DNA from 2 places in the Marinomonas sp. ATLA20 genome. Region 1 is predicted to be linked to the other one. Evidence: riboswitches for the same ligand, from Rfam matches in the RefSeq annotation. Region 1 holds a riboswitch; the other holds the start of a gene.
The links. A riboswitch is a leader RNA that binds a small molecule or an ion and turns the genes downstream of it on or off. The one in region 1 is predicted to bind thiamine pyrophosphate.
Positions count from the first base shown of each region.

Region 2: linked by a shared signal. The riboswitch ahead of thiB (thiamine ABC transporter substrate binding subunit) and the one ahead of thiD (bifunctional hydroxymethylpyrimidine kinase/phosphomethylpyrimidine kinase) in region 1 are both predicted to bind thiamine pyrophosphate.

Region 1 is NZ_JBXUKU010000019.1:49,357-56,732, forward strand. Features, by position in the region: gene AC2A4J_RS19645 (LysR family transcriptional regulator) at 1-830, opposite strand, end outside; gene AC2A4J_RS19650 (aldo/keto reductase) at 950-2,002, shown strand; gene AC2A4J_RS19655 (DoxX family protein) at 2,019-2,375, shown strand; gene AC2A4J_RS19660 (flavodoxin family protein) at 2,443-3,045, shown strand; TPP riboswitch at 3,190-3,288, shown strand; gene thiD (bifunctional hydroxymethylpyrimidine kinase/phosphomethylpyrimidine kinase) at 3,386-4,258, shown strand; gene AC2A4J_RS19670 (ABC transporter ATP-binding protein) at 4,248-5,027, shown strand; gene AC2A4J_RS19675 (ABC transporter permease) at 5,020-5,820, shown strand; gene AC2A4J_RS19680 (ABC transporter substrate-binding protein) at 5,842-6,792, shown strand; gene tenA (thiaminase II) at 6,827-7,376, shown strand, end outside.
Region 2 is NZ_JBXUKU010000017.1:48,890-56,265, forward strand. Features, by position in the region: gene AC2A4J_RS19100 (DMT family transporter) at 1-806, opposite strand, end outside; gene AC2A4J_RS19105 (thiamine ABC transporter ATP-binding protein) at 913-1,635, opposite strand; gene thiP (thiamine/thiamine pyrophosphate ABC transporter permease) at 1,622-3,217, opposite strand; gene thiB (thiamine ABC transporter substrate binding subunit) at 3,229-4,242, opposite strand; TPP riboswitch at 4,322-4,441, opposite strand; gene AC2A4J_RS19120 (3-deoxy-D-manno-octulosonic acid transferase) at 4,464-5,690, opposite strand; gene msbA (lipid A export permease/ATP-binding protein MsbA) at 5,693-7,376, opposite strand, start outside.

The DNA.
Region 1 (7,376 bases):
TGTGCTACGACAATAGAAACCGGCAATGGCTCTGGTCGTAGCGTTGGAAGTACTTCAACGAGAGATCCGTCTTTTAGAAATGGGGTTAGGCTGGATAAGCCTGCTTGTATCAATCCAAGTCCAGCGAGCCCTGCTTCATGATAAGTTTGAACATTGTTTACCCGCAATGAGCCGGGCAAATTGAGTGTTTTGTAACTTTCACCATCGTGATATTCCCATCCAAATGGGCGATTTCCTAATGTCGGAGTGTAGTGAACAAGACGATGATCTTGTGTGGTTAGATCTTCTAAAGTATGAGGTGTTCCATATTTTTCTAAGTACGCTGGACTTGCCGCGTTTACCATTTTTAACGCGCCAATATGTCGCGCCACAAGAGAATCATCGAGAATCTCACCTACTCTAAGCACACAATCCATACCTTCTTGAGCCACATCAACTCTACGGTCGGTGCTGGAAATTTCCAGCTCAATACCTGGATACTTTGCCATAAATTCTGGTAATGCAGGAATGACGTTTGCGCGGGCGAATTCTGTTGGTAAATCTGCGCGTATTCGTCCATCGAGCAGTGCGTCATCGTCTGAAAACATCAAACTCAACTCTTCTGCATCAGCGAGTAAAGCGCAAGCTCGTAGATAAAAATTTCGCCCGTTTTCTGTTAGCTGAACCTTACGAGTTGAGCGGTGCAAAAGGCGTGTCCCAACCTGTCTTTCTAATTGGCGCACGACGTTAGATGCTCGGCCTTTTTGTATGCCAAGGCTTTCTGCTGCGTGAGTGAAACTACCCATTTCTGAGATGCGTACAAATATGGCGAGATTTTCAAGATTATGCATTGTGTCTCTTTTTGATAACAATGGGTTTTTATTGGAGTAGTTTATCGTAAAAATGCCACAAGGTAGAGTGGAATCTTAGAGAGTCAGGCGGGCTGGTTCTACGTATTTGGGAGAATGACATGCGCTATAACCAACTGGGTAATACAGGGTTGTTTGTGTCAGAAATGTGCCTTGGAACCATGACATTTGGTCCGACAGGTCAACAAGGTCTTTACCATGATATTGCAGGAATGGATCAGGCGACAGCGGACAGCATTGTGGAGTGTTGCTTTTCTGCTGGTGTTAACTTCTTTGATACAGCGGATGTTTATACAAATGGGCACTCTGAGAAAATGCTCGGCCAAGCTTTAAAGAATCTAAATGTGCCTCGTAAAGATGTGGTGATTGCGACTAAGGTTTTTAACCCATCAGGAGCGGGTCCGAATGATAGAGGTGCTTCTCGAGGCCATATTTTGGATTCGGTAGAAGCAAGTTTGGAGCGCTTGCAAATGGACTACATCGACCTTTATCAAATTCATGCTAACGATCCTATCACGCCTATTGAAGAAACTCTGCGAACACTTGATGACCTTGTTTCGCGCGGCTTGATTCGTTATATCGGTTTGTCTAATTGGACAGCTTGGCGTATCGCGAAAGCACAGGGTATTGCTGAGCGAGAGGGTTTTACGCGATTTGAAACTGTGCAAGGCTATTTTTCTTTGGCTGGGAGAGATTTAGAGCGTGAAATGGCTCCCATGTTAATGGAAGAAAAGATGGGATTACTGGCTTGGTCTCCTTTGGCTGGCGGGCTGCTATCAGGAAAATTTTCGCCAGACTCAAAAGGCGAAGGGCGGCGTGCCAATTTTGACTTTCCTCCTGTGGATAGGGACAAAGTTTGGGCGTGTGTTGATGCTATGCGACCGATTGCAGCAAAACATGATGCTTCTATTGCTGCCGTGGCGCTTGCTTATGTATTGAGTAAGCCTTTTGTAACGTCTGTGATTACAGGAGCAAAACGCCTCGATCAAATAGAGCAGAACCTTGCAGCAGTAGAGATCCAGTTAGATCAGCAAGATCTAGCTATTCTGGACTCTGTTAGTCGTCTGGTTCCGGAATATCCTGGCTGGATGCTTGAACGTACCGCGCCTACTCGCATGCCGTCCGGTAAGCAAACTACGCCAACATTGCGATAGCTAGGGGAGTAGTCAGATGAAACTGTTTTCTTACCAATTTTTTATGACTTGGTTGTTGGTCGCTTTTTTTGTCTTTGCGGGATTGTTGAATGTGTTTCCTCCTGCTCCCTTGCTTGAAGACTACAGCCGTTGGGGTTACCCCGATGGTTTCCATTACATCACCGCGGCACTTGAGCTTTTAAGTGCTTATTGGCAAACCAAGTCGTCGCTTAAATTGCGGCAGGCGGGTCTTGCTTTAGGTGGTTTGGTTTTAGTGGGGGCGCTTATTACGCTCGTACTATATCAGCAGTGGCTGCATGTCATTTTTCCATTGTTGGTTTTGGTAGTTCTGTTATTTCAATTTAGGCAAAAGCCTTTGCGTTGTGTTCTGTGATGAAAAGTCGGGCGTTTTTTGTTTTGTCTTTAGGGCAAGTTTTATCAATCAAATTAAGAGGTGTGTTATGAGTTTTTCTTCAGAGTTGAAAGGGGTAGTCATCTATCATTCTGGTTATGGCCATACTCGACGAGTGGCAGAAGCCGTTGCGGATGGGGCGAACGCTAAACTGCTACCGATTGATGCAAATGGTGAATTAAGCGAAACAGCGTGGTCTGATATTAGCAAAGCGCACTTTGTGATTTTAGGATCTCCAACCTATATGGGCGGGCCAAGTTGGCAGTTCAAGAAGTTTGCTGATGCATCATCAAAGCCGTGGTTCGAAGATCAATGGAAAAACAAAGTGTTCGGCGGTTTTACCAACAGCTCTAGTATCAATGGTGACAAGCTATCGACTCTGCAATACTTCACTTTATTTGCGGCTCAGCATAGAGGTATTTGGGTCGGTATGGGAATGAAGTCTTCTAATACAAAAGCGTCACAGCGTGATGATATCAACCGAATGGGGTCATTTCTTGGTCCAATGGCACAAGTTGCTGCCGATGCTGGACCTGAAGAAATGTCGCAAGGGGATCTCGATACCGCGCGCCTTTATGGGGTACGTGTTGCAGGTCTAAGTGCGAAATTTTATTCGTTTGAGACAGAGCTTAGTTTGCGAGAAATTTCATAGCGTTATGTGGCTGTTGTAAATCCTTGTTACGGTACATTACTTCTGAAATCAAACGGCCCTCTTTAGTGTAAAGAGGGCCGTTTTTGTATGTGTCGGCTGTTTAAAAAAGAATACCTTTCACCTGAATGTCCTGTTATTCTTTCTGTGAAATAGTCGGGGGGCCAATGCATTGGCTGAGATCGAAAGAGACCCGCAGAACCTGATTCAGTTAGCACTGGCGTAGGGAACTATTTGCACTTTGCCTTTAGCCGAGCAATTACGGCTATCTTATGCGAGTCCGATCTTTGATCCCTCCAGAATGGCCAAAGTCAGTTCCTATACGTCTTTAATAGGAACGATAATGGCACCATCTACACAGCAACACCTTAAACAGCAAAAAACGAATCAAACCGCGTCAAAAAATATTCCTATTGTGCTTACCATTGCAGGGTCAGACAGTGGCGGCGGTGCGGGTATTCAAGCGGATATTAAGGCTATGTCCGCCACGGGTAGCTTTGCCTGTTCTGTCATTACCGCGATTACTTCACAAAATACGCTAGGCGTTTCGGCTATTTATCCGATTCCGCTTGACCATGTCGCGAGTCAACTAGACGCCGTTTTTACTGATCTTAATGTTGTTGCGGTGAAAATAGGCATGCTGGCTGATGTCAGCATCATCAAGGTCGTGGCCGCTAAATTACGCCAATACGAGCCGAAATATATCGTGATTGATCCTGTGATGGTGGCTACTAGCGGTGATTTATTGCTAAAGCACTCGGCAATATCCGCGTTAAAAGAGACATTACTCCCTCTTGCTGACATTGTTACACCCAACCTACCTGAAGCGGCCGCGCTAACCGGTCATGCCGTGCCTCAATCTGAAGTCGAAATGAACGATATGATGGCGGATTTACGTGCATTGGGCGCTAAGGCGGTTTTGCTAAAAGGAGGGCATTTAGAGGCGGACGAAAATAGTAACGACCTTTTGATCACACAAGATGACTTTGAATTATTAAGCGCTAAACGGCTAGTCACAAAAAATACCCATGGAACAGGCTGCACACTGTCTTCTGCGATTGCCTCTTACCTTGCTCAGGGCAATAGCCTGCAGCAATCCGTTCAGTTAGGTAAACAGTATATTACCGGCGCGATTGCCCATGCGGATGAGTTAGATATCGGTCAAGGCCACGGCCCAGTTCATCACTTCTTTGCAGGCCATCAAGATGTGCGCTAAAGCCATCATCGGCATAAAGATTCGTCATGGGGGCCTTCAATACAAAGGCACTCCGGTACCAACGCTAGCAGGGATGAATATGACCATTCCGGCGAATCAGTGGACGGTGCTGCTGGGTCGTAGTGGCAGCGGTAAAACGACGATATTGCGTTATCTTGCTGGTCTACTAGACGATCAAGTGGAATGGCAAGGTGAGATTGCGGTTAGTGGCAATAACGTATCTGCTGAGAATATAGTATTGCATGACCATATTGCGTATATGGCACAGCAAGATTTGCTCCTTCCCTGGCTAAATGTGTTGGACAACGTGTGTTTAAGCTCACGCTTTGCCAATGCCGCTCCTAACAAAGAACACGATAAGCAGCGCGCACTGATTTTGCTTGAGCAAGTCGGCCTTGCAGATAATGCCTATATGACTCCCGCCCAACTGTCCGGTGGTATGCGTCAACGGGTGGCGCTTGCTCGTACTTTAATGCAAGACAAACCGCTGGTGTTGATGGACGAACCCTTTTCAGCGCTTGATGCGGTTACTCGGCACAAGTTGCAGACGTTGTCCGCCTCCTTGTTAAAAGACAAAACGGTTGTATTGATCACTCATGATCCGCAAGAGGCAGTGCGTTTGGCAGATCAATTGTATGTTCTTCAAGGTGCGCCAGCCCAAGCTCAGCAGTTGGATGTTCCTGAGTCGTCGCCACCTCGAAAACTCGATGCTGAATGCGCTGCTTTGCAACAAGCTATTTTGGATCAGTTGGAGAAAGACTATGAGTGATATGGCTCAGTACCATTCTGTGTCGACACGCCTTAGTAAGAAAGAGCGTATTACGTATTCGGCGCTACGGTTGGTGATCAGCACGGCAGTGATTCTTGGTCTTTGGCAAATTGTGGTGGTGGCTTTTCAGATGCCAAGCTTTATTTTGCCGTCGCCAATCGCGGTGCTCGATCGTTTAGGAACCCGCTATGATGTGCTGCTCAAGCATACTTGGGTTACCGCGCAAGAAATTTTGCTCGGTCTCGGTTTAGGGTTAACCATGGGCTTATTGTTTGCCTTGATGATGTTGATGTTTCAGCCGCTTAAGCGTTGGCTGCTCCCCATACTCATTGCTAGCCAAGCCATTCCTGTGTTTGCTATCGCGCCCGTGATGATGCTCTGGTTAGGCTATGGCATTGCCTCAAAAGTGGTCATTGCGGCCATTATTATCTTCTTTCCGGTGACGACCTGTTGTTATGACGGCCTGCGTAACACACCTACCGGTTATCTTGACCTTGCTAAAACCATGGGCGCCTCGAAGTGGCAATTGTTGCGGCATATTCAATTGCCTGCGGCTTTGCCGACGCTCGCTTCAGGCATTCGTGTTGCCGTTGTTATTGCGCCGATTGGTGCGGTGGTTGGCGAATGGGTAGGGTCAAGCGAAGGCTTGGGTTATCTGATGCTGCAAGCGAATGCGCGGATGATTATTGATGAGATGTTTGCCGCCTTATTTATTCTCGCGGTGCTCTCGATCATCTTGTATTTCAGCACGGACATAGTATTGAAAAAAGCCATCCCTTGGCAAAATAAGTAGAACCATAAAAGGAAAAAATCGATGAATAAAAATACATTGCTGAGTGCCATTGCTCTGTTTGCGGTGCTGGTTTCGAATAATGTTATGGCGGCAGAAAAGAAGCTAACGTTAATGCTGGATTGGTTTGTTAATCCAGGTCATGGCCCTATCATTATTGCCAAAGAGCGTGGCTACTTTGAACAGGCAGGCCTGCAGGTGAAAATCGAAGAGCCTGCTGATCCAAGTACGCCTGCTAAGTTGGTTGCTGCTGGTAAAGTGGACTTGGCCGTGTCATATCAACCAAATTTGACCATGGATGTATCTGCTGGTTTACCTTTAATCCGTGCTTCAACATTGGTCGCGACACCATTGAATACTCTGTTGGTGCTTGATAATGGAAAAAACGACTCCCTTGCGGATCTTGAAGGGAAAAGCATTGGCATCTCTATTGCTGGGAACGAAGAAGCGACGCTTGGCACCATGCTTGGGCAAGAAGGCGTTAAATTTTCTGATGTGAACATTATTAATGTGGGTTGGGCGCTCTCGTCGTCTCTTGCCTCAGGCAAAGTCGATGCGATTTGGGGCGGTTTTCGTAACTTTGAAATCAATCAGCTCGCGTTAGAAGGATACAAAGCCAAAGCCTTTTACCCAGAAGAGCACGGTGTGCCTTCTTATGATGAGCTGATCTTTGTCGCTAACGCCAACACCTACAATAAAAAAGACATAGAAGCCTTTAATAAAGCCATTCAGCAAGCCACGACGTATATCGTCAATCATCCAAATGCAGCGTGGGAACAGTTTGTTGCTTATGCCCCTGATACGCTTAATAACGAGTTAAACAAGCGCGCTTGGAATGATTCCTTGAGCCGCTTTGCGCTACGACCAGCCGCGGTAGATCTAAAACGCTATGACGATTACGCCCAGTTCTTGTTCGACCATAAAGTCATTAATACGTTACCGAAAGCGAAAGATTACGTACCGACCTTTAACTAATGCCTAAAGCGGCTAACTCTAAGAGATTTGTCATATGAATTACCAAGATTTGATCGCCGCCTGCCAGGAAGATTGGACGGCCTACACAGAACACACTTTTGTACAGCAATTAGCAAAAGGTACTCTTGAACAACCGTGCTTTTTGCATTATCTAAAGCAAGACTTTTTGTTTCTCAAGCAATATGCCCGTGCGTATGCATTGGCAATTTACAAAGCGCGTACGTTAGACGATATGCGTCGCGCCTTGCCGACTGTGTACAACCTGTTAGATTCAGAAACCGCCCATCATGTGGAATATTGCGCACAATGGGGATTAACAGAAGCGGATCTTGAAAACGAACCGGAAGATTTTGGCACGGTGGCTTACACGCGTTATGTGTTGGATGCGGGTATGACTGGCGATTTAGTCGATCTTTATGCGGCATTAGCGCCATGTTCTGTTGGTTATGGCGTGATTGGTAAGGCGTTACTTGAAGATGAAAATACTGTCATTGAAGGTAACCCTTATGCGAGCTGGATCAAGCTTTATAGTGGTGACGACTACCAATCGAGTGTTATGACAGGAATGGAGCACTTTAATAAGC
Region 2 (7,376 bases), on a different contig from region 1:
CGAGTACTAATCAAAATGCTTGAAAAAATAAATAGCATTCCAAGAATGGCGTATATATCAGGCACATGTTCCCAAACAACCCAGCCCCAAAACCCACTAAACACCACACCAATATAGCTAACAGGCGAAACAATACTTGCTGGCGCGTAGGTATAAGCTAAATTATAAAGATACATACCGACATACAAAGTCACAGTAACAACAGCAACAAGAGGCCATACCGAAGCGGGTAAAATCAAAGAGTCACCTTGCACCAACATCAATGGTATAGACAAAATCGACGATACGAGAAAATACACAAATAACGTTTCTTGACCTGACACTTGTTGAGACAGCATTCTTGTCGTCACCATAGACAACGCCAAACCGACTGCAGAGGCGAACCCCACGAGATGCCAAGGATTTAAGTGATCAGGCGTAGGCTGAATAATAAATGCCACACCAATAAAACCAATAATTAGCGGCAACCAACGAGCCTTAGGAATCCTAATTTTATGCAGTATCAACACCACTAACGGAACACACAATGGCGCACAAGTTCTAAGCAAAGAAGCTTCTACTAAAGGGATATGATTCAAAGACCAGTAATAGCAAAGAAAGCCAATGAAACCACCAAAGCTGCGCAGAAAATGAATTTTCCACACTGAAAACGGCCGTTTTTGCCAACGCCCACGCATTTGCGGCAACAAAATTAAGGCGCAAAACAAGCTTTGCCAAAAAACCAAAGTTGATACAGCAATCATGGTTTGCGCCTGCTTAGCCGCTAAGGCCGTAAGGGACATAACAAACGCATATGCGATTGTCATCACAATCCCTTTTTTCAACAACTCATGATTATCCAGCACTCGGTCACTCTTTATTTAAGAAAAGCAGAAGAAGTATTTAACCTAACAAGATTAACTTGTCGAGCTATTAGACATTATGACGCGAAATCTCTCCAGCACTAGAAACACCAAAGTAACGAGAGAAAAGTGGATGAGGCTCAGCCTGAGATAATACCGACACAGCCTCATGAGCAGTAATACGACCCTGCTCTATCAAAATCACACGACCGCCAACTAGACTGGCTTCTTTTGGTAAATGCGACACCAACAAGGTCGTCAGCCCAAGCTCCTGGGTTACATCATTAACCAAATGTAGCATTTCTTCACGCAATGCTGGATCCAGTGCACTAAAGGGCTCATCTAACAATAAGATCGGTTTTTTTCGAACCAGCGCTCGAGCAATTGCCACCCGCTGAGCTTGACCGCCAGACAAAGCCTGCGGGAAACGTTCGGCTTTATCAATCAATTGCGTTTTATCAAGTGCCCATTGGACTTTTTGCTTTTGCTCTTTGCTCAAAGACAAAGAAGGAGACAAGCCTATAGCAACATTTTGCCAAACGGTTAATTGCGGAAATAAATTATCACTTTGAAATAAGGTCGAAATTGGCCTTTCATAGGCGGGCAAAGGCAACAGTGAATCATCATTAAAATACAGCTCACCACGTCCATCCAAAAAGCCGCCTAATAAATGCAACAGCGTACTCTTCCCTTCACCACTTCCACCAAGCAATGTAGTCACACCAGGAGCAATATCCACGCAATAATTTGCATGAAAAGCCTCCCAATCATATTGAAGGTTAATCTTTAACACGTGCAGTGACTCCACCAATAAAGCGAGATGAACAATAAAACAAAATCAAACACAGAGAGATCAACACCACAGCAACGCAAGCTCCCTCTTCCAAACGATAAGAACCAATCAACTGAAATAAATACAAGGGTAAGGACACCAAGCCCTGACTACCAAATAACGCAATGACTCCCATATCTCCCAAAGAAAGTAGTAGCGCATAACCCAAGGCTTGGGCAACACTGGTTCGAATCAACGACCACTCCAAACGCCACCGTGACCAAGACTGAATCCCCAAACTCAAATACACATTTCGAAAACGCCGCTCTTGTTGGTACATGACTGGCATCAAAGCTCTCAGTACAAAAGGCAATGCCATTACCGCATTCACCCACACCACAATCCAATAACTAGACTGCAGCCCCCAGCCAAAATCACGTAAAGTCAAAAACAAACCAGTGGCAATAACCAAACCAGGAACCATCAAAATCATATTTCCCAGATGCTCGATTTTATTTGGTAGAAACACCAAATACTGACGTGCCATACAAAAACGTGCAAGCACAGCAAAGCAGACGCCTAGCAGCAAACTCACCAACGCAGCAGGAATCGCAATTTGTAAGGAAACTAGCACAGCATTCCACAATGCAACTGATTGCAATGTTTTCAAAAAAACCGGTGAGAAAATTGGATCAAAAATCGCTAAAAAGGGCGGGATAACCAATAAAAAGGCACAAAGCATGGCTAAAAAATCAGTGGCTTTAGACCAAAAAGAATCTTTAAACTCATAACTTTTTACGGCCAACAAACTCACATCTTGACGATTAATAGGTGCTAGACGATATACAATAATCGCAAATAAAGTACATATAGACACCTGTAACAAAGCTAAAAAACTGGCTTTATCAAGGTCAAAATCGAACCTCAGCGCTTGGTAAATAGCCACCTCCAAAGTACTAAATTTTGGCCCTCCACCTAAGCTTAGCACCACAGCAAAGCTCGAAAAACACAACATAAAAATCAACACAAAGGCTCCAGGCAGAACCTTTTTCATATAGTGCCATTCAATCCAGCGAAAAGCCGACCACCTAGAGAATCCTAGCTGCGAAGCTTGGCGCCACTGCCCTGAAGGTATCAAGTCATAACCTTGCAATAAAAGACGTACAGCCAATGGCATATTAAAAAAAACATGAGCAAGTAAGATCCCCACCAAACCATATAAGGGAACTTGCACCCCAAACAACTGGTTCAACCATCCAGTTCGGCCATAAACAACCACCAACCCTAAAATAGCCACAATGGTTGGCACCACCATGGAGACGGAAAACAATTGAAGTAAAGCGGCACGCCCATAAAACTGGCGATGAATAAGGCAAGAAGCAACAGGAATAGCAATAAGCAAACTAATACCGCTACTTAGCAAGGCTTGCCATAAGGAAAAGCGCACAACTCGCCAAAGATAAGGCTGCTGCAGGTAACCATACCAGGAGGATAATTCACTATAACGCAAAAGAGCCACCAAACTGGCAGCCACCATTAACAGGAAAAAACCAACGCCCAATAGCGCTGGCCACAACCCTTTTACAGCTCGAAAAGAAAGCAACTTAACGCCTATTATCGAGTCGTGGCATTTAACCACTCATTAATCCACGCTTTTCGATACTGCGCGACGTCTTTTGCTGGCAAGACCAAATTGTTTGTAGGCTTTAAAGCACTATCAAAAGCCGCTGGCAATTTCTCATCAAGCTTAACCACTGGCAACATCCAGTTCCCCGTAGCGACAGTCGATTGAAATCCTGGCTGTAGAATAAACTGCATAAAACGCTTAGCCAACGCGGGATGAGGTGCATCTTTCATCATAGCGGCCACTTCAATTTGTGGGTAAAGCCCTTCACTAGCAGTTGCTGCTTTATACTTATTCTCACCTTCGGCAACAATGTGGTAAGCAGGAGAAGTCGTGTAACTCAACACTACATCCGCCTCACCTTTCAAGAATAAACCGTATGCATCGGACCAGCCTTTCGTGACCGTTACTGTATGAGAAGACAGGCGCTCCCAGGCATCTGCAGCATTGTCCCCATAAACAGATTTCATCCATAGCAATAAACCAAGCCCCGGTGTACTAGTACGAGGGTCCTGATAAATCACTCGTAAATCTTGGTTATCTACTACGTCTTTCAAACTACTTGGTGGGTTTGCAAGCGTTTCAGAATTGTAAATAAAGGCGAAATGACCTTGATCAAATGGTACAAAGGTCTTATCAGACCAGCCACCAGCAATCGTCACGGCCGATGTATCAACATTATGATCCATTAATAAGCCTGTTTGCTTTGCTGCTTCCATTAGATTGAGATCTAGTCCCAAAAGCACATCTGCTTGTGACGATTTACCTTCCAGCTGCACACGAGACAAGATACCAACCGAAGAGTCCAACGCAACAAAATTTACTTTACAGCCGCACTCTTTCTCAAAATTAGCTTTTATCTTAGGACCAGGCCCCCAGTCAGATGAAAACGAATCATAGGTATAAACATTTAGAGTGTCAGTCGCCAATGTTACAGGCGAAATAACCACACTAAGACTAACGGCAGCCGCAGAAAAAAGAGAGGATAAAGAAAAGGGTTTCAAAGTGTCGCTCCTAAAATAAGTGAGCGGCGTACAGGGGAAATGGCAAGAATGATATTTGAGCCACTACACATGTAGGTAGCTCAACTTGCTATCTCGATTCCTACGCCAGCATGATCTGGATCAGGTTCGGTGGGTTAGCGGTCAATCCGCTTCTCAGCTTTAACATTTATTAAATGCTAAAACACCCCATGAGATAATGAGCGCTCATTGTAAAGAGTCGATCAACGGAAGTCTATTTCGGCAAGCACTCTAGTAACAGCTCCTTGGTTTTTTTCTGCGAAACGCAATGCAGCTTGTCCAAGACGGAAGCGCTGAGACGACTGCCCCGCTAGATCAATGACAACTTTCTCTAATTGCGCCTCGTCTTGGCAACGAATCGCGCCATTTACCTGTAAAAGCTGTTCGGTAATATCTAAAAAGTTAAAGGTATATGGTCCAACCAAAATAGCTTTACCAAGTAAAGCCGGCTCAATAGGGTTATGTCCACCGCGCTTAATTAAGCTACCACCAACAAACGCCAAGTCAGATGCTTGATAATAATGCATCAACTCCCCCATAGAATCTCCGACCACCACTTCGAAGTTAGTCCATTGATCGAGAGATGTTTGAGTGCGAAGCGCAACTCGATCAAAATACTGTTTTGCCAAACTTTGCACGGCTTCAAAACGTTCGGGATGACGAGGAACCAGTATCAATAACGCATCAGGGTACTTCTGTAAGAGCACCTTATGAATACGCAAGAGCATTTCATCCTCACCTTGGTGAGTACTGCCTCCCACCCAGATAAAACGAGAACCTAATTGCCCACGCCAATTGGCTTGGAATACTTCAGGGGGGACAGCAAGATCAAATTTGATACTTCCTGTCACCAATACTTTCTTCGCCCCCAACTCTTCAAAGCGCACAGCATCAGCTTGGGCATGAGCCAAAAAGCAGTCAGGCAAGGCAAACAAAGACTTAGAAATAGTCGAAAACTTTTTATAACGTAGAAAAGAACGATCACTAAGGCGTGCGTTCACAACTTCAACACGCAGACCTTTATACTTAGCCAGTTGCAACAAGTTTGGCCAAAGCTCAGTTTCAACAATCAATAAATGTTTGCAAGTCAGCTTTTTCAGCGCCCTTTTAACACTTGAGCGCCAGTCCATTGGCAAATATCGATGCTCAGCAAAAGGGAAGGTTTTAACCACTTGCTCTGCACCCGTTGGTGTCATTGTAGTAATTAACAATTTTTGCGTAGGGTACTTTTCACGCCACTGAAGCACCAAAGGACGAACGGCCAGCACCTCCCCCACAGACGCACAATGAATCCATAAATCCGCTTCAACAGAAGGCCAAAAGCCAAAGGCTTCTTTTGCACGATAATGTTTATAGGTTTTCTTAAAACGCCGTATTTTCGATAAAATAACCGGCGTTAATAACACCAATAAAGAACGGTATAGCCACATAGTTAAGCTGAAGTCTCACTAAATTGCTGATTATGAAGCTGCGCATAAGCGCCATTCATCAGCAACAATTCACTATGTGAACCTTGCTCAATGATTTCCCCATGATCCACAACAGCAATAATATCGGCGTTCTCAATAGTGGATAATCGATGGGCAATAGCAATAGTCGTACGGTTTTCCATAAGACCGTCTAACGCTGTCTGAATAGCACGCTCAGATTCAGTGTCCAATGCCGAAGTGGCTTCATCTAGTATTAAAATCGGCGCATTTTTCAGGATGGCTCGAGCAATGGCTATACGCTGACGTTGTCCACCAGAGAGCAACACACCATTCTCTCCGACCATGGTATCCAACCCATTATCCAGCTCCTGAATAAACTCCCATGCATTAGCTGCTTTCGCCGCATCAACAACGGCATCAATGCTAGAATCGCTCAGGTGACCATAAGCAATATTTTCGCGAATCGTACCGTTGAAAAGAACCACTTGTTGATTAACCAAAGCAATATTAGAACGCAATTCCGTCAGCCTATAATCATTAATAGAAACACCATCAATACTAATGCTGCCTTCATCAAAATCGTAAAAACGAGGAATCAAATTTGCCATGGTAGACTTACCACTACCAGATCGCCCCACCAGCGCTAGAGTCTTACCAGCAGGCAATGATAGGTTAATATTCTTCAAAGCTTTTCTGTCAGCGCCTGGGTATGTGAAAGACATAGAACGCCATTCCACATTCCCCTTTAAGCGGTCGATCGATACTGTACCGTTATCCACTTCCTCTTCCATATCGAGGAAATCAAAAATACTGTGAGAAGCAGCAATACCCTTCTGCAAAACACTATTCACATCCGTCAACTGGCGAATAGGTTTACCTAACATGCCCGCAGCGGTCAGAAAGGCAATAAAATCCCCAGGTGTCATATTCGAGCTAATTGAAGGACTAAGAGCAAACCAAATCAAAACAGCCATCGCAAAGGCTAGAATAAACTGCACAATAGGAACATTTAACGCTTTCGTCTTTTCCATTTTTAGCTGAGAGCGTCTATTTTCAAAAGCAGCCTTATAAAAGCGCTCTGTCTCATATTGGCTTCCGCCAAACGTCTTCACTACTTCATGGCCTTTAATCGCTTCAGAAGCAACGTCAGTTACACCACCCATAGCATTTTGAATACGGGTACTTAATCTACGAAAACGCTTAGAAGCATACGATACAACCAAACCGATTAATGGAACGACCAACAAAAACAATAAAGTTAAACGCCAGTTCATATAGATCATATAACCTAACAAACCAACAACTGTCAGCCCTTCTCGTAGCAACACTCTTATGGCTTGGGTTATTGAGCCAATTACTTGCTCTGTGTCATAAGTTAGCTTAGCCAACAGCCTGCCAGTAGGAATAGAGTGATAGTAACTAGATGGTAGTAACACCAGTTTATTAAACATACTGGTACGTAAGTCAAAAACAACCTTGTTGGCTACCTGAGCCATAAAGTAACTACCCAGAAAGGTCCCAATACCTCGCAATACAAAAATGCCCAATATAGATAGGGGGATTAGTAGACGACTTTCTGTTATTTTACCTTCGGACACAATATCAACGATATGTTTAAGCAAGGCTGCTAGTGCGGGCTCCATCGCAGCATACAAAATATAACCAATAACACTTAGTATCAAATAG